Regions from separate parts of the Serratia sp. FDAARGOS_506 genome, predicted to be linked through region 1. Evidence: predicted binding sites of a transcription regulator. Region 1 holds the regulator's gene; each other region holds the start of a gene.
The links. Region 1 encodes PhoB, which activates phosphate uptake and scavenging genes when phosphate is short. Its sites were predicted from a motif close to CTGTCATAAAACTGNCNNAT; they were not measured.
Positions count from the first base shown of each region.

Region 1 (7,922 bases):
CGGCGTCTGGTGATACAGCGCCAGGCAAATGGCGTCCAGCAGGGTGGTTTTGCCCGCGCCGGTCGGGCCGGTAATGGCGAACAGGCCGTTGCTGGCGAACGGCTCGGCGGTGAAGTCAATTTTCCACTCGCCCTGCAGCGAGTTGAGGTTTTTTAACCGCAGGCTGAGGATCTTCATGGTTGGGTCTCCTCAGGATTGTGCTGCACCGCATCGACCACCTGACGGAACAGTTGATGCATCCGCCGTTGGCGCGCTTCGGGCATGTCGGCCTCCTGCGCCAGGCGCCGTTCGAACACCTCGTTGACGCTCAGCTCGTTCAGCGTTTCCTTGTCCTGCTGCGCGATCGCCTGGCGGCGTTGCTCTTTGCTGCGCCGCAGCAGCACGACTTCCACCGGCAGCTCATCCGCCATCAGTTGGATGCGGCGCTGAATATCGCTGAGGTAGTCCTGCGTCGCCACTTCGATATCCAGCCACACCGGCAGCTCGCCGGCATAGTCGGCAAATTGCTGCAGCTGTCGTTCGATCTCAGCCAGATCGCCTTTAATCAGCTGCATGGGCTGGAACTGCGGGATCGTTAGCGCTTTTACCTGCTGAAGAGCGCCGTCGGCGAAATCGACCAGGAAGACGCTTTTGGCTTTGCCCAGCTCATCGAAGCTGAGTGGAATCGGTGAGCCGCTATAGCGTATATGTTCCGACTTGGCGACGTTCTGCGCGCGGTGAATGTGACCCAGCGCTATATAGTCGGCGGGAGGGAAAGCCTGTGCCGGGAAGGCGTCAAGGGTGCCGATATAGATGTCGCGCACCGAGTCGGAGGTGGTGACGCCGACGGTGGTCAGGTGGCCGGTGGCGACGATCGGCAGCGGCTGGCCCAGCCGATCGCGGCGCTCGCAGGCCGCCTGATACAGCGCTTGGTAATGTTCGGCGATGGCTTCCTGCAGCGCCTGCTGTTTCTGCGCGCCGGATTCGCCGGCGCGGCTGGTGAGCAGATCGCGTGGCCGCAGAAACGGAATGGCGCACAGCACGGCACCCGGCTGGCCGTCGCGTTGGTTAAGCACCACAATCTGTTGCTCGAGGGCGCCCTGCGCACTCGCGATCACCGTGGTGTTCAGGCAAGAGAGCAGTTCCCGCGATTCGTTCAGCGTCGCTACCGAGTCGTGGTTGCCGCCCAAAACCACCAGTTGGCAGCCGGTGCGCTGCAGTTCCACCACGAAGCGGTTGTACAGCTCGCGGGCGTAGCTGGGCGGCGAGCCGGTATCGAACAGATCCCCGGCGACGATCAGCGCATCCACCTGCTGCTGCTCGATCTGTTCGATCAGCCAGTTCAGAAAAGCCTGGTGCTCGGCGGCGCGGCTTTTGGTGAAAAAGTACTGGCCAAGATGCCAGTCAGAGGTGTGGATCAGGCGCATGACACTCCCGGATGCAAAGGTAATGGCGATGATTATAAAGGCCGCGGCGGCGGCTGTCCCGGCGCAATGGCGACGACTACGGAATGATTTTTCTTTGCGCCGGGAAATAATCGCTATGCTTACTGCCTATAACAGCCGCTTTTTTTCATAAAAGTGTCACAAAACTGACGCATAATGGCGCCCGCAAAGTCGCTAACACATTGGCAGGATTGACGATGGCAAGACGCATACTGGTGGTGGAAGACGAAGCGCCGATCCGTGAGATGGTGTGCTTTGTGTTGGAACAGAATGGTTACCAACCGTTGGAAGCCGAGGATTATGACAGCGCCGTGACGCGCCTGTCTGAGCCGTTCCCTGATTTGGTGTTGCTCGACTGGATGTTGCCCGGCGGTTCCGGCATTCAGTTTATCAAACATATGAAGCGCGAAGCGCTGACCCGCGATATTCCGGTCATGATGCTGACCGCGCGCGGCGAAGAGGAAGACCGCGTGCGCGGCCTGGAAGTGGGGGCGGATGATTACATCACCAAGCCGTTCTCGCCCAAGGAGCTGGTGGCGCGCATCAAGGCGGTCATGCGCCGTATTTCACCGATGGCGGTGGAAGAAGTGATTGAAATGCAAGGGCTGAGCCTGGATCCGTCCTCCCACCGCGTGATGGCTAACGATCAGGCGTTGGATATGGGGCCGACCGAGTTCAAGCTGCTGCACTTCTTTATGACCCACCCGGAGCGGGTTTATAGCCGTGAGCAGTTGCTTAATCACGTCTGGGGCACTAACGTTTATGTGGAAGACCGTACCGTTGACGTGCATATCCGTCGGCTCCGCAAGGCGTTAGAAACCAGTGGGCATGATAAAATGGTTCAAACCGTTCGGGGCACCGGCTACCGGTTCTCAACGCGCTACTGATCGCGCCGCGCTGGAGAATATGCCGTGTTAGAACGTCTGTCGTGGAAGAGGCTGGCTCTGGAGCTGGCTCTTTTTTGTCTGCCCGCCTTACTGCTGGGGCTGATTTTCGGTTATTTGCCCTGGTTCCTGCTGGCCTCCGCGCTGGCGGCGCTGGTGTGGAATTTCTACAACCAGCTCAAGCTCTCCCATTGGCTGTGGATCGACCGCAGCATGACGCCGCCGCCCGGCCGCTGGAGCTGGGAGCCCCTGTTCTATGGCCTGTATCAGATGCAGCAGCGCAATCGCCGCCGCCGGCGCGAGCTGGCGCTGCTGATCAAGCGCTTTCGCAGCGGGGCCGAATCGCTGCCTGACGCGGTGGTGATGACCACCGTCGAAGGCAACATTTTCTGGTGCAACGGGCTGGCGCAGCATCTGCTCGGCTTCCGCTGGCCGGAAGACAACGGCCAGCACATCCTCAACCTGCTGCGTTATCCGGAATTCAGCCATTATCTGCAACAGCAGGAGTTCTCGCGCCCGCTGACGCTGCAGCTGAACAACGAACACTACGTCGAATTCCGCGTGATGCCTTATTCCGAAGGGCAGCTGCTGATGGTGGCGCGTGACGTCACCCAGATGCGCCAGCTGGAGGGCGCGCGGCGCAACTTCTTCGCCAACGTCAGCCATGAACTGCGCACGCCGCTGACGGTGCTGCAAGGCTACCTGGAGATGATGGGCGACGAAGAGCAGGACGGTTCGCTGCGCAGCAAGGCGCTTAGCACCATGCAAGAGCAGACCCGCCGGATGGACGGGCTGGTCAAGCAGCTGCTGACGCTGTCGCGCATCGAGGCGGCGCCCAATGTCGACATGAACGAGCGGGTGGATATCCCGCTGATGCTGCGGGTGTTGCAGCGCGAGGCGCAATCGCTGAGTGGCGGTAATCACGAGATCACCTTCCGGGTGAACGAACAACTCAACGTGTTCGGCAATGAAGACCAGTTGCGCAGCGCGGTGTCTAACCTGGTGTACAACGCGGTCAACCACACGCCGAAGGGCACTCATATCGAAGTGAGCTGGCAGCAGACGGCGCATGGCGCGCAGTTCCAGGTCAGCGATAACGGGCCGGGCATCGCCGCCGAACACCTTCCGCGCCTGACCGAGCGTTTTTACCGCGTCGACAAGGCCCGTTCGCGCCAGACCGGCGGCAGCGGGCTGGGGCTGGCGATCGTTAAACACGCGCTCAGCCATCACGACGCGCGGTTGGAGATCCTTAGCGAGCCGGGGATCGGCACCCGCTTTATCTTTACCTTACCCAACCGGTTGATTGTTCCCGCCGCTTTATCAGAGAATGCGGTGAAAAATTAACGCGAGACACCGGTATGACCCGAATAACCCGAGGGCTGTTGCTTTGCCTGGCGCTGCTGGCCGGACGCGGCGCGCTGGCGCAACCCGACGGCATGTTGGCGGGCAACCTGTCCAGCGTCGGTTCCGACACCCTGGCGAATCTGATGGCGCTGTGGGCGCAGGATTTCAGCCAGCATTACCCCAACGTTAACCTGCAGATCCAGGCCGCCGGCTCCTCTACCGCGCCGACCGCATTGGCGGCGGGCGCCGCGCAGTTGGGCCCGATGAGTCGGCCGATGAAAGCGGCCGAGGTTTCGGCGTTCGAACACCGCTATGGCTATGCGCCGCTGGCGGTGCCGGTGGCGGTGGATGCGCTGGTGGTATTGGTGCATCAGGATAACCCGCTGCGCGGCCTCAATCTGCAGCAGCTCGATCGCATTTTTTCCGCCACCCGGCGCTGCGGTGAAAGCCAGCCGCTGACGCGCTGGGGCGAGCTGGGGCTTAGCGGCGACTGGGCGACGCGTTCGCTGCAGCGCTTCGGCCGCAACTCGGCTTCCGGCACTTACGGCTATTTCAAACTGCGCGCGCTGTGCGGCGGCGACTTTATGCCGCGCGTCAATGAGTTGCCCGGTTCAGCTTCGGTGGTGCAGGCGGTGGCCGGTTCGCTCAACGGCATCGGCTATGCCAGCATCGGCTTTCGCGCCAGCGGCGTGCGGCTGCTGCCGTTGGCGGAATCGGGGGAGGATTATGTGGCACCTACCGCCGACAACGTGCGTAACGATCGCTACCCGCTGTCGCGCTACCTCTATATCTACATCAACAAAGCGCCTAATCAACCGCTCGAACCACTGACTGCCGCGTTCCTCGATCGCGTGCTGTCGACCGCAGGGCAGAGCCTGGTCAATCACGACGGCTATCTGCCGCTGCCGCCGGGCGCCCTGCAAAAGACTCGCCAGGCTCTTGGGTTGCCGCCGCTCGCACCGGCCCTGATGCAATAAACGACAAAAAGCGGCGTAATTTTCGCCTTTTTTAGCGGCGGATCGGAGCTTATGCCACGCGAAAATAGGGCATTTATTGGCGTTTTCGCGCGGTAAAGTGATATATGCTTCACGTTTCGTGAATTCATTGTTCAAAAATGATACAAATCATGTAGTGTATATTTATTGATAGCCAATATGATCGACTGGTGGATAAAGTTTATATGGTCGATAGCTCTGCTTTTCGCCGTGCGTCTTGCCTTGAAGCGCTATAAACGTTTACCTTAGCCTTCGTTGTCGGATTAAACCTCCATTTTTATAACTCCTAAAATTTTGCCCATCTCATGAGCGGCCACTTTCGAATAGGGACATAAACGCCGGATCGATTGCGTTTACGGTGCTTATTTTGGCGCTGCGATGATCGGGCATGCCGGCAACCGGGTGGGGCGTCACGCCACCACGCTATCGGACAATTTTTTCATTTGAACAGGCAACACGACATCGTATGAGTCATCGTTTAACGTCAAAAGATATCCTGGCACTGGGCTTTATGACCTTTGCCTTATTTGTTGGGGCCGGGAACATCATCTTCCCGCCGATGGTCGGCTTGCAGTCCGGTGAACACGTCTGGACCGCGGCGCTGGGCTTCCTGATCACTGCCGTCGGTCTGCCGGTGATTACCGTCATCGCGCTGGCGCGCGTCGGCGGCGGCATCGATGCCCTCAGTTCGCCGATCGGCCGCGGCGCGGGCCTGCTGCTGGCGACCGTCTGCTACCTGGCTGTCGGCCCGCTGTTCGCCACGCCGCGCACCGCCACCGTGTCCTTTGAAGTGGGCATCGCCCCGCTGACCGGCGACGGCGCCATGCCGTTGTTCATCTACAGCCTGGTGTACTTCGCGCTGGTGATCGGCATCTCCCTGTATCCGGGCCGCCTGCTCGACACCGTCGGCCATGTGCTGGCACCGCTGAAGATCGTCGCGCTGGCCGTCTTGGGTATCGCCGCGCTGTTGTGGCCTGCCGGCGCACCGATTCCGGCGACGACGGCCTACCAGAGCGTGCCTTTCTCCTCCGGCTTCGTTAACGGCTATCTGACTATGGATACGCTGGGCGCGCTGGTATTCGGCATCGTTATCGTCAACGCGGCGCGCTCGCGCGGCGTGAAAGACGCCGGTTTGTTGACCCGTTACACCATTCTGGCCGGTTTGATTGCCGGCGTGGGTCTGACGCTGGTTTACCTGAGCCTGTTCAAGCTGGGTTCCGGCAGCGGCGCGTTGGTGCCTGACGCCACCAATGGCGCGGTGATCCTGCATGCTTATGTTCAGAACACCTTCGGTGGCCTGGGCAGCTTCTTCCTGGCGGCGCTGATCTTCATCGCCTGTATGGTGACTGCGGTGGGCTTGACCTGCGCCTGTGCCGAGTTCTTCGCGCAATACCTGCCGTTCTCGTACAAGACGCTGGTATTTATTCTGGGCCTGTTCTCGATGGTGGTGTCCAACCTCGGTCTGAGCCACCTGATCCAGATCTCCATTCCGGTGCTGACCGCGATTTACCCGCCGTGCATCGTGCTGGTGGTGCTGAGCTTCACCCTGCGTTGGTGGCACAGCGCGCCGCGCATCATCGCGCCGGTGATGCTTGTCAGCCTGTTGTTTGGTATCCTTGACGCGGTGAAAGCGTCCAGCTTCCAGCAGCTGCTGCCGGCCTGGACTACTCACCTGCCGCTGGCGGAGCAGGGGTTGGCATGGTTGCCGCCTTCGCTGCTGATGCTGGTGCTGGTCGCGATTTATGATCGGGTGTGCACGCGTTCCCAAGTGACCGCGCACTGATAATCCCCCGGCTTAATCTAGGGCCACGGACATGTCCGTGGCTTTTTTACGTTTAAAACTATGGGTCATCTTCATGCAACAACAGTCACCCACCACTGCCCCCGACAATAAGCTGAAACGCGGCCTCAGCACGCGTCATATCCGCTTTATGGCGCTGGGATCGGCCATCGGCACCGGGTTGTTCTACGGCTCGGCGGACGCCATCAAAATGGCCGGCCCGAGCGTGCTGCTGGCTTACCTGATCGGCGGCATCGTGGCCTTTATCATCATGCGCGCACTGGGGGAGATGTCGGTCAACAACCCGCAGGCCAGCTCGTTTTCCCGCTACGCGCAGGACTACCTCGGCCCGATGGCGGGTTACATCACCGGCTGGACCTACTGCTTTGAAATCCTGATCGTCGCCATCGCTGACGTGACCGCCTTCGGCATCTATATGGGGGTCTGGTTCCCGGAAGTGCCACACTGGATCTGGGTGTTGAGCGTAGTGCTGATCATCGGCGCCATCAACCTGATGAGCGTCAAGGTGTTCGGCGAGCTGGAGTTCTGGTTCTCGTTCTTCAAAGTTGCCACCATCATCATCATGATCGCGGCCGGCATCGGCATCATCATTTGGGGTATCGGCAACGGCGGGCAACCGACCGGCATTCATAACCTGTGGTCGAACGGCGGCTTCTTCAGCAACGGCGTTATCGGCATGATCCTGTCGCTGCAGCTGGTGATGTTCGCTTACGGCGGCATTGAAATCATCGGCATCACCGCCGGCGAAGCCAAAGATCCGAAAAAATCGATTCCGAAGGCCATCAACTCGGTGCCATGGCGCATTCTGGTGTTCTACGTCGGCACGCTGTTCGTCATCATGTCTATCTACCCGTGGAACCAGGTGGGCACCAACGGCAGCCCGTTCGTGCTGACCTTCCAGCATATGGGTATCACCGTGGCGGCGGGCATTCTCAACTTCGTGGTGATCACCGCTTCGCTGTCGGCGATCAACAGCGACGTCTTCGGCGTCGGCCGCATGCTGCACGGTATGGCCGAGCAGGGCCACGCGCCGAAGATGTTCAGCAAGGTGTCGAAACGCGGCATTCCCTGGGTGACGGTGGTGGTGATGATGCTGGCGCTGCTGCTGGCGGTATACCTCAACTACATCATGCCGGAAAGCGTATTCCTGGTGATCGCCTCCCTGGCGACCTTCGCCACCGTATGGGTGTGGATCATGATCCTGTTCTCACAAATCGCCTTCCGCCGCAGCCTGAGTAAAGAGCAGGTGAAGCAGCTGGCGTTCCCGCTGCGCGGTGGGGTGTTCACCTCGGTGGTGGCGATCGTGTTCCTGGTGTTCATCATCGGCCTTATCGGCTACTTCCCGACCACGCGTGTTTCGCTGTACGCCGGCCTGGTCTGGGTGGTATTGCTGCTGGCGGGATACTGGTTCAAGGTCAACCATCAGAAAAAACGCGTGCCGCTGGCGACGCAGCAAGACTAAATGGAAAAACAC
Region 1 is NZ_CP033831.1:2,454,124-2,462,045, forward strand. Features, by position in the region: gene sbcC (exonuclease subunit SbcC) at 1-177, opposite strand, end outside; gene sbcD (exonuclease subunit SbcD) at 174-1,406, opposite strand; gene phoB (phosphate response regulator transcription factor PhoB) at 1,622-2,311, shown strand; gene phoR (phosphate regulon sensor histidine kinase PhoR) at 2,336-3,652, shown strand; gene EGY12_RS11920 (PstS family phosphate ABC transporter substrate-binding protein) at 3,667-4,629, shown strand; gene brnQ (branched-chain amino acid transport system II carrier protein) at 5,114-6,430, shown strand; gene proY (proline-specific permease ProY) at 6,504-7,910, shown strand.

Region 2 (7,922 bases), 490 kb from region 1:
CGATTTCGGCGTGCTGACTACATCCAGCGCCAAAACCGGTACTATCGCCAAGCAGGTGCCGTTTGATATCAAGGCGACCTTGAGCGGCGGCGAATGTGCCGGCCAGTCTCTGCAGGCCAGTTTCAGCAGCACCAACGCCGATCCGTCAGACAACACGCAGATCCTGCCGACCACCAAACCGGGCGTGGCGATCTTCCTGACTCAGCAGCGCGACACCAATAAAACGCCGATCCCATTGCAAACCAACGTGGATTTCGGCGGCGTGCTGCAGGATAAGCAGAATGAAGTGAAAGAGACCTTTATCGCGAACCTGAAGTGGTTGACCAATACGCCGAAGACTGGGGTGTTCAACGCCACCGCCAACGTCGACGTCACCTTCAAATAATCCGGTGTCGCTTCAATAAAAAAGGGTTCAGTTCTCGCGAACTGAACCCTTTTTTGTGCCTTATACCGTGCTGATTAACGCAGCCCCATCCAACTGGTGCAGACGCCTTCCGGCGGCTTGCCTGCATACCAACGAGGCAGCGTGGGGGCAGCGTGGCGTGGTTCGGCCTCCGCCTCTACCGGGTGCGCCGGCCACTCCGCGACGTCCCAGCGGGTGGTGCGGCGATACACCGCCGGGGTTTTGCCAAACTGTTTCTTGAAGGCGCGTGAGAATGAAGGCTGAGAGTCGAAATGGTATTGCAGGGCGATATCCAGGATCGGGCGCGGGGTGGAGCGTAGCGCCTGCGCCGCCTGCGAAAGGCGCCGCTCGCGGATATAGCTGCCGAGCGCGTGACCGGTGGTGCTGCGGAACATGCGCTGCAGGTGCCATTTGGAGTAGCCCGACTTGGCGGCGACGTTATCCAGCAGCAGCGGCTGGTCCAGATGAGTTTCAATCCAGTCTAGTAAATCGTGAATGATATTGACGCGATCCATGGTTTAAGTTCTCCCGCAAAAACGACATTCAGGTCACAGTGACTTAGCTTAATTATCCAAGAATATGCTTTGATAATAGGCGTGAGTGTGCCGTTACGCAAGGGTAAACCGGGGGTAAAAAGGTGGCCAAAAATGCTCTTTGAACGGCAGGGGGATAAAAGAAAGGCCGCATAAGGCGGCCTTTCTAGCAGGAAATGAGTGGAAAATCAGTTAGTTTCCGGCTTCACTTCAATGTAGTTCAGACCCAGTACGCTGCTGGTGTAACCGCGGATCTTGTTGGTCATCTCGATATCGCCGTTCAGCTTGTGGCCGTAAGACGGGATGATCTCTTTCAGCTTGCTCTGCCATTCCGGCGTCGCCACTTTGTCTTTGAACACGGTTTCCATCAGGTGCAGCATGATTGGCGCAGCGGTAGAAGCGCCCGGTGAAGCGCCCAGCAGAGCGGCGATGCTGCCGTCTTCAGAGCTGACGACTTCGGTGCCGAACTGCAGCACGCCGCCTTTATCCGCGTCTTTCTTGATGATCTGCACGCGCTGGCCTGCGGTCCACAGTTTCCAGTCTTCCTGCTTGGCGTCCGGGAAGTACTCTTTCAACGCGGCGAAGCGATCGTCGTCGTTCATCATCAACTGGCCGACCAGGTATTTCACCAGATCGAAGTTATCCAGACCGACGTGGGTCATCGGCATCAGGTTCGAGGTGCTCAGCGAGTGCAGCAGATCGAACAGCGAACCGTTCTTCAGGAACTTGCTGGAGAAGGTGGCGAACGGCCCGAACAGCAGCACACGCTTGCCGTCCAGCATGCGGGTATCCAGGTGTGGCACGGACATCGGCGGCGAACCTACGCTGGCCAGGCCATACACTTTTGCCAGATGCTGGTTGGCGATCTCTGGATTAGTGGTGACCAGGAACTGGCCGCCGACCGGGAAGCCGCCGTAACCGTCGGCTTCAGGGATGCCGGATTTCTGCAGCAGGGTCAGGGACGCGCCGCCGGCACCGATGAACACGAACTTGGCGTTAACGGTGGTTTCTTTACCGTCGCGGTTCAGATCGGCAACGGTCACGCTCCAGGTCTGGTCGGCGTTGCGCTTGATGTCGCGCACTTCGTGGCTCAGGTTCAGCTTGAACTTGTCGCTGGTGCTCAGTGCGTCAACCAACTGGTGGGTGATCACGCCGAAGTTAACGTCGGTACCCAGCGGCATGCGGGTCGCGGCGATTTTCTGCGCCGGATCGCGGCCGTTCATCACCAGCGGCGCCCACTGTTTGATTTGCGCAGGATCTTCGGAGTATTCCATGCCGCGGAACAGGGTGCTGTGCTGCAGCGCCGCGTAGCGTTTACGCAGGAAGTTGACGTTGTCGTCACCCCACACGAAGCTCATGTGTGGCACGCTGTTAATGAAGGATTTCGGATCTTTCAGGACATCGTTCTTCACCTGATAAGACCAGAACTGGCGGGAGATTTCGAAAGACTCGTTGACCTTCACTGCCTTGCTGATGTCGATGGTGCCATCGGCTTTTTCCGGCGTGTAGTTCATTTCGCTGAAAGCGGAGTGGCCGGTACCGGCATTGTTCCAGCCGTTGGAGCTCTCTTCCGCCACGCCGTTCATGCGCTCGTACATGTCGATGGTCCAGGTCGGCTCCAGCTCATGCAGATAGGTACCCAAGGTGGCGCTCATGATGCCGCCGCCGATCAACACCACGTCGACGGTTTTATTCTTCTCTTCAGCCGCTGCCTGCTGCGTAACGCTAAACAGGCTGAGACTGAAAATCAGGACGAGTAATTTTCTCATTGAATTAAATCTCTTGTGTGTAAATTCTACTCATTGCAGGTGAAAGAATTTAGCGGGAGTTACCCTGGAAAATAATGAAGCCGACCGCCCGGCGTGAGCCGATAGGCAGCGATAATGCCTTTTTGTTAATAGGGTTTTTAACGAAAAGTGAACTATTGCAGGCCGTCCGGGCGCAAATTGATCGGTTCACGTTACTGGCGGGGTATTATTGTTTGCGAGAATGTTAAAAACTACTTTTGTAACTAAAAAAAATGAATATAAGCAAAAATAGGCCGGTTGCTGTCGCAGGAATAAGCAGAGAGGGAAGAAAGTCCGTATAACCGCGTTATTTTCAGGGGTTAATTGTCGCGCAATTAAACGTTATTTCGTTATCACACAATAATTGCGGTTAAATTGCAAATATACATCGGTAACCAATAATAAATGGCTGCCGTTACGGGCAGCCATGGTTCACAAGGCGGTTACTTGATGCCCATCGCATCACGCATGGTGAAGAACAGATCGGTCTGATCGGTCAACCCCACTACGTTGGCGGCGTGCGGGCCGTAGGCCGCGACGCGCAGCTGAGTGCCGGTGTGCCCCTGCGATTCCTCTTCCGAGTTGCCGTAGCTCAGGGTCATCGGCGCGCCGTCTTTGGTGGTCAATGTCTGGGTCAGGCCCGGCGCTTTGGCGTCGGCGGCGACGATCTGGCTGGAGTGCGCGTGGTCGGCGGTGACGATCACCAGCGTGTTACCGTCGGCGCGGGCGAAGGCCAGCGATTTTTGCACCGCTTCGTCCAGATCGACGGTTTCACCAATCTGCCCGCATGGGTTGGCGGCGTGATCCTGCTTGTCGATCGACGCGCCCTCTACCTGCAGGAAGAAGCCGTTCGGGTTGTCTTTCAGCAGCGCGATCGCTTTTTCGGTCATTGCCGCCAGCGTTGGCGTGGCTGCGGTGCGCGCCGGGTTGTTTTCGCAGGTCACCGCCGGTTTGTCGAGGTTGCCGTGATAGCTGGCTTTCGGCCCCAGCCAGCGCACCGGCATATTGCCGTCGGCGAACAGGCCCAGTAACGGTTTTTGCTGATTGGCGAGGGTAACGGCCTGCAGTTCATCTGCGTTGCTCACCCACTGATAACCCTGAGCCGCTGCTTGATCCTTCAGCGATTTTCCTTGCCATTCGCCGCTTTTCGCCAGTTGGTTAAAGGATTTCGCGCCGCCGCCCAGCGTGACGTCGGCGCGGGTTTTCAGCAGTTGCTCGGTGATGGAGCCGCGACCGCCGTTTTCCAGCGCGTTAGCGGCGCATTTCTCGCTGGTTTCCTCCGGGCCGTAGCATTTACGCGAGGTGACGTGCGACACCAACGCCGCCGGCGTGGCGTCCTGCAGTTCGGCGGTAGAAACGTTGCCGGTGGCCTTGCCGGCCGCCTTGGCGATCTCCAGCAGCGTTGGCTGGTCTTTGCCGTTCACGTCCACACCGAGCGCGCCGTTATAGGTTTTCACCCCGGTGGCCCAGGCGGTGGCGGAAGCGGCGGAGTCGGTCACGTAATCCGGCTTGTGGGTTTTCTTGTCCAGGGAGTAATGGGTGTATTGCCCGGTCAGCGGCAGGGCATCGATGCCCTTGAAGTAACCGCCTGCGCCTTCGGCGTAGTTACGCGCGGCGGTGATCTCGGAATCCCCCATGCCATCGCCGATCAGCAGGATCACGTTTTTCACCGTTTTGTCCGACAGCGACGCCTTTAGCGCGGTGGTCTGATCGCCGGCCAGGCGACGGGCGCCGCCCGGCTCGGTGAGGTTGCCGCGCGCGGCGCGCTCGGTCAGGCCATCGGCATTGGCTGAGGTTTCCGCCGCGATGGCGGAGGAACAGAGCAGGGCGGACAGCACGGCGCCGGCGATCAGGGATACAGCAGGTTGCATGGGGTAAGCTCCTTGTCGTAATACAACAATGTAAATAACATCAAATTGTTACGTAAGGAGAGTAGAGCAGAGGGATGACAATTTTATGACAGCGAAAGACGGGATGGCCCGGCGGCCACCCCGTTTGGCGTCAGGCCGCGCGCGCCGGGATAGCCAGCCCACGCTGCACCGCCGGCCGCGCCAGACCGCGCTCCAGCCACTGCGCGACGCGCGGGAAACTGTCGAACTCCACCAGCTCGCGCGCCTCATAAAAGCCGATCAGGTTACGCACCCAGCCCAGCAGCGAGATATCGGCGATGGTGTAGTCCGCGCCCATGATCCAGTCGCGGCCTTCCAGGCGCGTTTCCAGCACGCCGAGCAGGCGTTTCGATTCGTTCTTGTAGCGCTCCAGCGGCCGTTTGTCTTCATACTCGCGCCCGGCGAATTTGTGGAAGAAACCGAGCTGGCCGAACATCGGGCCGACGGCGGCCATCTGGAAGAACACCCATTGAATGGTTTCGTAACGCTGAGCCGGGTCCTGCGGCAGGAAACGGCCGCTCTTTTCCGCCAGGTAGAGCAGAATGGCGCCGGATTCGAACAGCGGCAGCGGCCGGCCACCGGGGCCATCGGGATCGATGATCGCCGGGATCTTGCCGTTCGGGTTCAGCGCCAGAAATTCCGGCGTCCAGGTTTCGTTGTTGCCGATGTCGATCAGGTGCGCTTCATAGGGCAGACCGATCTCTTCCAGCATGATGGACACTTTGACGCCGTTCGGCGTCGGCAGAGAATAGAGCTGCAGCCGTTCCGGATGCTGAGCCGGCCAGCGTTTGACGATCGGGAATTGGGTGGAATCGAGCATAGAAACTCCTCGGGTTGGCGGGGTTGCTTCAGCGTACCCCTTGAGTATTGCAGTAAAACTACCCCGCCGCCGGGTTACACCGTGAGCTCAAAATGTGCGGCCAGCGCTTTTTTGCCGCCGGGGGTCAGCTGCAGCTCGCGGCTGTCGAGCCGGCGGATGATCCAGCCGCGTTGGATAAAGGTGGCCAACAGCGCGGCGCCCAGCGCGCCGCCGAGGTGAGAGCGGCGTTCGCTCCAATCCAGGCAGCCGCAGGCGAAGCGGCGGCGGGTGGGGGCGGGGGAGCAATCGACGCCCAGCCGCGCCAGCGCGGCCTGGCCGACGTCGCTTAATCGGTAGTCTTCCTCACCGGTCAGCCAGTTCAGCGCATGCAGCCGATCGTGCAGCTTCACCGCAACCTCACCCGCCATATGGTCGTAGCAGGTGCGGATATATTGCAGCGTGGTGGGCGTGCTGCTTTTCACCGACGGGCGCGGCACGCCCGCCAGCGCCATCAGGCCTTCCAGCGCTTCGGCCACCGGCTGGCCAGCCAGCTGAAAATAGCGGTAGCGCCCCTGTTTGACGCAGGCGATCAGCCGCTGCTCCAGCAGTTTCGCCAGATGCGCGCTGGCGGTGGACGGGGCGACCTCGACCGCCGCGCTGAGCTCGGTGGCGGTGTAGGCGCGCCCGTCCATCAACAGGCACAGCATGCGCGCCCGGGTGCGGTCGGCGATGGCGGCGCTCAGCGCCGCTAAACGATCTTCAATGTCGATGTTATGCATACTTCGAGGTTAGACGAAGTATGACTGTGCGTCTATCGCTAGCCTGTGGTTATCGCCATCTGGTACCGAGGGAGAAAACCATGTCCGTATGTCCTTATGCCGCCGCGCTCGCCGCCGAGCCGCAGATGCACTATCGCGCCTTGCCGCCCCTGAGCTGGGATAGCGCAGGGCAATGTTGGGTGGCCGCTACGCCGCAGTGGGTGAGGGAAGCGCTGTCCAATGCCGATCTCGGCGTGCGGCCGGCCGATGAACCGGTGCCGACGGCCTTGCTGGATACGCCGATGGCGCCGCTGTTCGCCGGGCTGGCGCGGATGCGCGACGGCGAGGATCACCGCACCCTCAAGGCGGCGCTGCAGCGGGCGTTAGCTTCCTGCGACGATTCCCTGATTCAGCAAACCGCGGCACAGTGCGCGGCGCGGTTAGCGCCAAAGGTGCTCGATGCGGCAGCGATCACTCGCTTTAACTACGGATTGCCGGTCTGCACTCTCGGCGCATTGTTGGGCGTGTCCGAAGCGCAGTGGCAGCACCTTATCGACGACAGCCTGGACTTTGTCCGCTGTATCGCGCCCGGCGGCTCGCCGCAGCAGCTGACACGCGGTATTGCGGCGGCGCAGCGTCTCTGCGCACAGTTGGCGGCGGGAAATGGTGTGCTGCGCCAAGCCTTGGTTCGGGAGATTGGCGATGCCCGGCTTGTGTCGGCCAATGCGCTCGGCCTGCTGTTTCAGGCCTGTGAGGCAACGGCGGGCTGGATCGGGCAGGCGTATTTGCTGGCACGGCAGAACGGCGAAGTGAACACCGCGCTGGATCGGGTGCGGGCGCTGACGCCACCTATCCAAAACACGCGCCGTTTCGTTTTACGCGAGACGCAGCTTGGCGGTTGTACGCTGCGCGTGGGGCAGACCGTCTTGCTGTTGCTCGGCGCCGACGGCGAACTGGCCTTCGGCGCGGGGGAACACCGCTGCCCGGGCGAACGCTGGGCGAGGATTATCGCACGCTGCGGCGTGGCGCATCTGTATTCGCTGGATATTGATGAGCGGGCGTTGGAATCGGTGCGGTGGCGCCGTTCGCTCAATGCGCGCGTACCTGAGTTTTACCGTTGAGAGGAGACGAGAATGATCGCCGTGATTTTTGAACTGCAGGCCGCCGATGGGCAGCGTGATACCTATCTGGCGCTGGCGGCGGAGCTGAAGCCGCTGCTGGCGCAGATCGACGGATTCATTTCCATCGAGCGTTTTCAAAGCCTGGCCGATCCTGCGCGCCTGCTGTCGCTCTCCTTCTGGCGCGACGAGGCGGCGGTGCAGCAGTGGCGCAATCTCGAGCAGCACCGGGCGGCGCAGGCGCGCGGCCGTGGCGAGGTGCTGGCGCAGTATCGGCTGCGGGTGGCGGAGGTGGTGCGGGACTACGGGCTGGAGAGACGCGAACAGGCGCCGCAGGATAGCCGTTGTTATCACAGCGCCTGAAGAAAGCCCGCCGGCGGCGAATTGACAACGGCGCACGGTTGTCATATTCACAGGAAGGGATGACCGTCTTGCGTTATGGCGAACAGGACTGAAAACCGGCGCCATGACGGCGCCGGCAACAGGGTTAGGCTTCGGCGTGAAACGCGTTGTGGAAGGCGACTTCCGCACACGGTAGCGCGCCCTGGAAGGCGATGGCGCGGAAGTAGTCTTGCGGCACGCCCGGTAGGGTCAGCGCGGTCTGCGCCTGGAAGCCGAAACGGCCGTAATAGTTC
Region 2 is NZ_CP033831.1:2,943,942-2,951,863, forward strand. Features, by position in the region: gene EGY12_RS14355 (fimbrial protein) at 1-385, shown strand, start outside; gene EGY12_RS14360 (helix-turn-helix domain-containing protein) at 460-918, opposite strand; gene EGY12_RS14365 (malate:quinone oxidoreductase) at 1,125-2,705, opposite strand; gene phoA (alkaline phosphatase) at 3,167-4,594, opposite strand; gene EGY12_RS14375 (glutathione S-transferase N-terminal domain-containing protein) at 4,725-5,432, opposite strand; gene EGY12_RS14380 (helix-turn-helix transcriptional regulator) at 5,507-6,190, opposite strand; gene EGY12_RS14385 (cytochrome P450) at 6,271-7,290, shown strand; gene EGY12_RS14390 (antibiotic biosynthesis monooxygenase) at 7,303-7,650, shown strand; gene EGY12_RS14395 (GNAT family N-acetyltransferase) at 7,775-7,922, opposite strand, start outside.
Region 2: the regulator PhoB is predicted to act here: its motif matches at 4,667-4,686, upstream of phoA (alkaline phosphatase).

Region 3 (7,922 bases), 1.2 Mb from region 1:
CTTGCCTTCGCCGCCGTATTCCACGCAGGCGTGGTGAATATCCGCCATGATATGTTGTAAACGTACATCCACTTTCTCTGCCCGCCAGCCGATGCGCGCGGCGTTTTGCGCCATCTCCAGGCCCGAAGTGGCGACGCCGCCGGCGTTGGCCGCCTTGCCCGGCGCGAACAGCACGCCGGCGTCGAGGAAGGCGTCGGTGGCCTGGATGGTGGTCGGCATGTTGGCGCCTTCCGCTACCGCCTTCACTCCGTTGCGGATCAGCGTCTGCGCCGCCTCGAGATCCAGTTCGTTCTGGGTGGCGCACGGCAGGGCGATATCCACCGGCACGTTCCACGGCTGCTGGCCCGCCAGATACGTCAGGCCGCGTTCGCGGGCGTAGTCTGCCACCCGGCCGTAGCGTTGGTTTTTGATCTCCGCCAGGTGTGCCAGCTTCTCGGTGGTGAAGCCGTCTTCGTCTACCAGAGTGCCACCGGAATCCGACACGGTGATCACGCGCGCGTCCAGTTCCAGCGCTTTCTCGATGGTGTACTGCGCTACGTTGCCGGAGCCGGACACCGCCACCCGCATGCCCTCAAAGCCCAGACCGTGGCGCTGCAGCATGGCGTCGGTAAAGTACACCAGGCCATAGCCGGTCGCCTCGGGGCGGATCAGGCTGCCGCCGAAGGAGAGGCCCTTGCCGGTAAATACACAGGCGGTATTGTTGGACAGTTTCTTCATCATGCCGGCCATAAAGCCGACTTCGCGGCCGCCGACGCCGATATCGCCGGCCGGCACGTCGGTGTCCGGGCCCAGATGGCGATACAGCTCGGTCATCAGCGCCTGGCAGAAGCGCATGATCTCGCCCTGGCTTTTGCCCTTTGGATCGAAATCGGAGCCGCCTTTGCCGCCGCCCATCGGCAGGGTGGTCAACGCGTTCTTGAAGGTCTGCTCAAAACCGAGGAATTTCAGGATCGACAGGTTTACCGACGGGTGGAAGCGCATGCCGCCCTTATAGGGGCCGATGGCCGAGTTGAACTGCACGCGGAAGGCGCGGTTGACCTGCACCTGGCCGCGATCGTCCACCCAGCTGACGCGGAACTGAATGACGCGCTCGGGCTCCACCAGGCGCTCCAGCAGCGCCTGTTCGCGATAGCGCGGGTTGCGTTCGATAAACGGCCACAGCGAGGTGAATACTTCGCGCACCGCCTGCAAATATTCCGGCTGGTGGGGGTTATGGCGTTGTAACGAGGACAGGAAAGACTCTACCGATACGGCATATTCCATGGATAACTCCTTTTCGCATTAAATTTCCCCCGCTATTTCTTATAGATATGGGTATAGGCGATGCCCGGGGGAGGATGTTGTGTCTTTAGCGACTATATCATCGGAGGGCGGTTGATTATCAAGCGATTAATCGGCGCGGCGGCATGAAAAACGCCCGCATGGCGCGGGCGTTGGGCAGTTAAGTTAGCGAGCGCTTACTTTATTCGTCTTCTTCATCGCGCAGCGGCACGATCAGCATATCGATGTGCACGGTATTGATCAGCTGGCGAGCGGAAGACATCAGCTTGCTCCAGAAGTCCTGGTGGTGGCCGCACAGCACCAGGTCCATGTCGTATTTCTTGATGGCATCCACCAATACCTGCGCCAGATCGCCGCTGCCGCTCAGGGTCTCGGTGATCGGGTAGCCGGCGTTCTGCGACAGCTCGGTCAGTGCCTGATGGGTTTCCTCGGAGATGCGTTTTTGCATGTCGCCGAGATTGACGTCGATCAGGCCGGTATAAAGGTCGGAATAGTTGACATCGACGTGGATCAGAGAAACTTTAGCGTTGTACGGCCGCGCCATTGAGACGGCTTTTTCTACCAGAATCTTGCTTTCCGGGGATAGGTCCACCGCGATCAGGATGTGTTTGTAAGCCATAAGAATACTCCTTCCATAAACATGCCGATTAAAAAGGGTTAGCAGGCGTTCCGTTTACCCGCCTGGCGCTTTTGGTTCCATAGTATCATTCGGATAACGCAATGATATGTTGGGGCGATCACACTGCGCCGCATCGAAAATCTCTCTGCCCGATACCTTTCGTTGTACACCCGCGCGGCGTAAAAGCCTATTGATTATGCGGATGTTGACGGTCTGACCGCTTGAATTATAAGCGTTATTAAACAAAGTATAGCGCTAAATGCGCAATCAGCGCTCGAGATGCGGTTGCAGCAGGCTTTCAAACCACTCATGAAACACCGCCAGGCGGCGCGATCGCTGGCGGCGATGGGGATAGATCAGGGAGATTGGCATGGAGGCGGCGCGGTAACCGGGCAGGACTTCCACCAGTTCACCGGCGTCGAGCAGGTGTTGCACGTCGTAGCGCGGGATTTGCATCAGCCCCAATCCGGCGCGGCAGCAGGCGATATAGCTTTCGGCGTTGTTGACCACCACCCGGCTGGGCAATTCGAGCCGTTGCGTATGGCCGTCGTCGGTCAGGTATTCCCAGGGGGATTCCCGGCCGGTTTTAGGCGAGGCGTAGCCGATGCTCCAGTGTCCTTCGACGAGATTGCCGGGCTGGAGCGGGTGGCCGAATTCGCCGAGGTAGGCGGGGCTGGCGCAGTTGATCAGCGCGATATGGCCGAGTGGGCGCATCACCAGGCTGCTGTCGTGCAGATCGCCGACGCGCACCGCGCAGTCGACCCCTTCCTGCACCAGATCGATGGCGCGATCGGCGGAGCCGAGCACCAGCTGCAGATGGGGGTGGCGCAGCAGCAGGCCGGGCAGCGCCGGGGCGATAAGCCGGCGGGCGATGCGGCTCGGCACGTCGACGCTGAGTCGACCGGAGGCCTGGCGTTGGCTGGCCTGAAACGACTGATCGATGTCTTCCACTTCGGCCAGCAGCGGGCGCAGCCGTTCGAGCAGCTGTTCGCCGTCGGCAGTCAGCCGCACTTGCCGCGTGGTGCGGTGCAGCAGGCGCACGCCCAGCTGCGTTTCCAGTTGTTGCACGGCGGCGGACACCGAGGCGCGCGGCACTTCCAGCGCATGGGCTGCCCGGATAAAGCTGCCCATCTCCGCCACCTGCACGAATATGCGGTATTGATTGAATCTGTCCATCTCGTTGACCTGCTGTTCCTTGGCGCCGTTTCTGACAAAGAGTGTAGCCGCATGGCGCGGTTGCGCGCGAGCAGGTGCGGGGGCATTCCGCCCCCCTCGAGCTTATTTGGTGGTGTAGCCGCCATTGATTAGGATGGTTTGGCCGGTTACCCACCAGCCATCGCTGACCAGATGGCGAATGAACGGCACCACGTCTTCGATATCGGTCAAGCCGGTTTTGCTGAACGGCGACAGCGCTGCCGCCGTCTTGTGGTAGGCCACGGCGTCCGCACCCTCTGCCGGGTAAAAGAACGGGGTGTCCATCGGGCCGGGGCCGACCGCCGTCACGGAGATGCCGCGTTCGCCGAACTCCTTGGCGGCGGCGCGGGTGAAGTGTTCCACCGGCGCTTTGGTGCCGGCGTAAGCGGCGTAAAACGGCGTGAAGGCGCCGAGCAGCGAGGTGACCAGCGTGCAGATTTTACCGTTGTCGTTGAGGTGTTTGCCCGCCTCTTTCAGGAAGAAGAACGCGGTTTTGGCGTTGACCGCCGTCATCTCGTCGTATTCGGCTTCGCTGATGTCGACCATCGGCTTTTTCAGCACTTTGCCGACGGTATTGATGGCGATATCCGGCTTGCCGACGGCGGCGACCGCATCGGCGAACAGCTTCTCGACTGCATCTGCGGTGGTCAGATCGGCCTGCAGTGCGACGCCTTTCGCCCCGGCGGCCTGAATGGCGGCGACGGTTTTCTCCGCCTCGGCTTTGGAAGCGGCGCTGTTGTAGTGGATTACCACCGCTTTTGCGCCTTGTTCAGCCAAATCGCGCGCGATCAGCCCGCCGAGGTTTTTGGCGCCGCCGGCGATGAGGACGGTTTTTCCTTTGATTGAATGGTTTGCCATAACAGTTTCCTTGGATGAACATAACGGAAACCTGAGTCTAGCCAGCGTGGGGGGAAAGATCAGCGGCGCGGAGCGGGATAGACTATCCAGAAAAACCGACCAATCACCGGCCGGCGGTGAGCCGTTAGCACGCCCCGGCGGAGGACGTTTCGGTAAATTTTATCCACTGCTCAGGCCAGTTTGCGTTTCATTAACCTACAATGATGGATATGGGCCTCACCATTTCCCCTCTGAGTGGAACCACGCTGTGCAAATCTCTCTGCGCGGTGCGGTAACGTCTCCGGAGGCGGTGGGTTATGGGCATGGCCCGTGCAGGCAAAAAAGGGGATGAGAGCGGTAAGCTCCAGCAGAGTATCGGGTAATGAGGTAGGGCGGTTGGACCCGGCGGATGGCCGCGGATAACAACGCCTTGAGGGGGCAATCATGATCAGTACCGTCGCGCTGTTTTGGGCCTTATGTGTGGTGTGTGTGGTAAACATGGTGCGTTATTACTCTTCTTTGCGCGCGCTGCTGGTGGTATTGCGCGGCTGCGACCCGCTGCTGTACCAATACGTCGACGGCGGCGGTTTCTTCACCGCCCACGGGCAACCCAGCAAGCAGCTGAGGCTGGTGCGCTATATCTTTGCGCAGCGCTATGTCGAACACCACGATCCGGAGTTTATTCGCCGCTGCGAGCGGGTGCGCGGGCAGTTTATGCTGACCTCGGCCCTGTGCGGCCTGGTGGTCATCAGCCTGATAGCGCTGATGATCTGGTATTAATGCCTTCCTGTTTCCCTTGATGCAGGCAAAAAAAAGGCGGCCCTGCGGCCGCCTTTCTCATGATGCTTATCGCTTAGATCAGCTTCAACGCGACCCAATACAGCGCACCGGAAAGCAGAATCGAGATTGGCAGGGTCAGTACCCAAGCCAACAGAATGTTCTTCACGGTTTTGCTCTGTACGCCGCCGCCGTCCACGATCATCGTCCCGGCAACTGCCGAAGAGAGAACGTGGGTGGTGGAGACCGGCATGCCGGTATAGCTCGCCACGCCGATCGACAGCGCCGCGGTCATCTGGGCCGACACGCCCTGAGCGTAGGTCATGCCTTTCTTGCCGATCTTCTCGCCGATGGTGGTGGCCACGCGTTTCCAGCCCACCATGGTGCCGAGCGACAGCGCCAGCGCGACGGCGACGATGATCCACATCGGTGCGTACTCGACGGTCTGCAGCAGATCCTGACGCAGGTTCTTCAGGAAGCGCTGGTCGGCGGATGAGGTTTCCGGCAGCTTGGCGACTTTATCCGCCGTGTCGGTCACGCACATCAGCAGGCGGCGCAGGTGGCTGCGCTGGTCAACCGTCAGCTGATCGTAGCTTTGCAGGTTGGTCAGCATGCCCTGAGCCAGCTCGATCGCCGGCATGGCGCGCGAACTGTCGCAGTGGAACTCGGCCGGCTTGTTAGGTTCGGCCTCGTCATCCGGGCTTGGCACCAGCGGCGTCAATGACACCGCATGCGACAGGGCATCACCGTGCTGCTGGTAATATTGTTGCAGGTGGGTCACGGCATCACGCGTACGTGTGATGTCATAACCGGTTGCATTCATATTGACCACGAAGCCGGCCGGCGCAACGCCGATCAGCACCAGCATGATAAGGCCGATGCCTTTCTGGCCGTCGTTGGCGCCGTGCGAGAAGCTGACGCCAATCGCCGACAGGATCAGTGCGATACGGGTCCAGAACGGCGGCTTGCGTTTGCCGTCGACCTTTTCACGTTCCGCAGGGGTCATGTGGATACGCTGGCGTTTCTTGGTGCCACTCCAATAGCGGCGCAAGGCGAACACCATCACTCCCGCCACCATCATGCCGACCAGCGGCGAGAACAGCAGAGAAAGGAAAATACCAATCATTTTCGGGACGTTAAGCGCATCCACCACCGAAGTGTGGGTCATCAGGGCGTTGGTTAAACCGACACCGATGATTGCGCCTATCAGCGTATGGGAACTGGAGGCCGGCAGACCGAAATACCAGGTGCCGAGGTTCCAGATGATTGCCGCCAACAGCATGGAGAAGACCATGGCTAATCCGTGTGCTGAACTGACGTTCAACAACAGATCGGTAGGCAGCAAGTGGACGATGGCGTAAGCAACACTCAAACCGCCGAGCATTACGCCAAGAAAGTTGAACAAACCTGCCATCACGACCGCAAGTTGCGAGCGCATGGCGCGGGTATAAATAACTGTAGCGACCGCATTGGCCGTATCATGAAAACCGTTGATGGCTTCATAAAACAACACGAACAACAATGCGAGAATTAACATCAGGCCGGTATGGAAATCCAGGCCAGCGAACAAATGCAGCATAAGCGTTACGCCAGTTTGTGGACATGAACGCCGCGCATTATCAGTGACAACCGGGGCCGGGGAAAAGGAAAATATGACGTTTTTTTGATTTGGACATGACGAAATGATGGCGTGTCTATAACAAAAATATGAAATATCAACGCGTTATTCTCCTCTGACCTCTGTAATATTTTCTTACTATGGCGTTGGCGGCGCCGGGGCTTTACAATCTGCCGCCGTGAATTTGGCGGTGACCGGCGGCGAAACGGCGTAATATGGCGCTCTTTTGTCGCGATTGTGGTTTTGATAAGTGAGGCTCAGGTGGAACAGTTTGATGTCGTAGTGATTGGGGCGGGCGCCGCCGGCATGTTTTGCGCCGCGCAGGCGGGGCAACTCGGTTGCCGCGTGTTGCTGCTCGACAACGGCAAAAAACCGGGCCGCAAGATCCTGATGTCCGGCGGCGGACGCTGCAACTTTACCAACATGTACGCTGAACCGGCGGCTTACCTGTCGAACAATCCGCATTTCTGCAAGTCGGCGCTGGCGCGCTACACCCAGTGGGACTTCATCGATCTGATCAACCGCTACGGCATCGCCTACCATGAAAAAACGCTGGGGCAGCTGTTCTGCGACGACTCGGCGCAGCAGGTGGTGGATCTGTTGGTCAAAGAGTGCGAGCTGGGCCAGGTGACCATGCGCCTGCGCAGCGAAGTGCTGGGCGTGGAAAAAACCGAACACGGTTACGAACTGGCGCTGAATGGTGAGGAAGTTAGTGCTCGCTCACTTGTGGTGGCCAGCGGTGGATTGTCCATGCCGGGGCTGGGCGCTTCGCCGTTCGGTTACAAGCTGGCGGAGCAGTTCGGCCTCAAGGTGCTACCGACGCGGGCCGGGCTGGTGCCTTTTACCCTGCATAAGCCGCTGTTGGAGCATTTACAGACGCTGTCCGGCGTCTCGGTGCCGGCGGTGATCACCGCCGAGAACGGCGTCAGCTTCCGTGAAAGCATCCTGTTCACCCATCGCGGCCTGTCCGGCCCGGCGGTGCTGCAGCTGTCCAGCTACTGGCAGCCGGGTGAGTATGTGAGCGTTAACTTACTTCCTGATCTGGATTTGGCGGCCTTCCTGGATGACCAACGCCGTCAGCACCCGAACCAAAGCCTGAAAAACACCCTGGCGTTGCACTTGCCGAAGCGGTTGGTGGAATGCTTGCAAACGTTGGGACAACTGCCGGAGGCGACATTGAAGCAGCTGAATGCGCCGCAGCAGGCGGCGCTGACGGATCTGTTGCAGAACTGGCGTGTGCAGCCGAACGGCACCGAAGGCTATCGCACGGCGGAAGTGACGCTCGGCGGCGTCGACACCAACGAACTCTCCTCCAAGACGATGGAAGCCCACAAGGCGCCGGGGCTCTACTTTATCGGCGAAGTGGTGGACGTAACCGGGTGGTTGGGCGGCTACAACTTCCAGTGGGCCTGGAGCTCGGCCTGGGCCTGCGCGCAGGCGTTGGCGGCGCAGGGGCGTTAACGTTCAGCAGTGTGACGGGCTAGGCCGATTTTTGGGAATAAAACGCAGACACCGCCAAGCGATTACCGCTGCTGCTGCGGCATAAAGCATCAGCAGGTAGGCTGTCGAACGCGCCTTCGGATCGCCGAGCCCCGA
Region 3 is NZ_CP033831.1:1,278,054-1,285,975, reverse strand. Features, by position in the region: gene gdhA (NADP-specific glutamate dehydrogenase) at 1-1,263, opposite strand, end outside; gene uspA (universal stress protein UspA) at 1,463-1,900, opposite strand; gene EGY12_RS06385 (LysR family transcriptional regulator) at 2,168-3,076, opposite strand; gene EGY12_RS06380 (SDR family oxidoreductase) at 3,179-3,952, opposite strand; gene uspB (universal stress protein UspB) at 4,376-4,711, shown strand; gene pitA (inorganic phosphate transporter PitA) at 4,785-6,287, opposite strand; gene EGY12_RS06365 (NAD(P)/FAD-dependent oxidoreductase) at 6,588-7,787, shown strand; gene EGY12_RS06360 (hypothetical protein) at 7,791-7,922, opposite strand, start outside.
Region 3: the regulator PhoB is predicted to act here: its motif matches at 6,293-6,312, upstream of pitA (inorganic phosphate transporter PitA).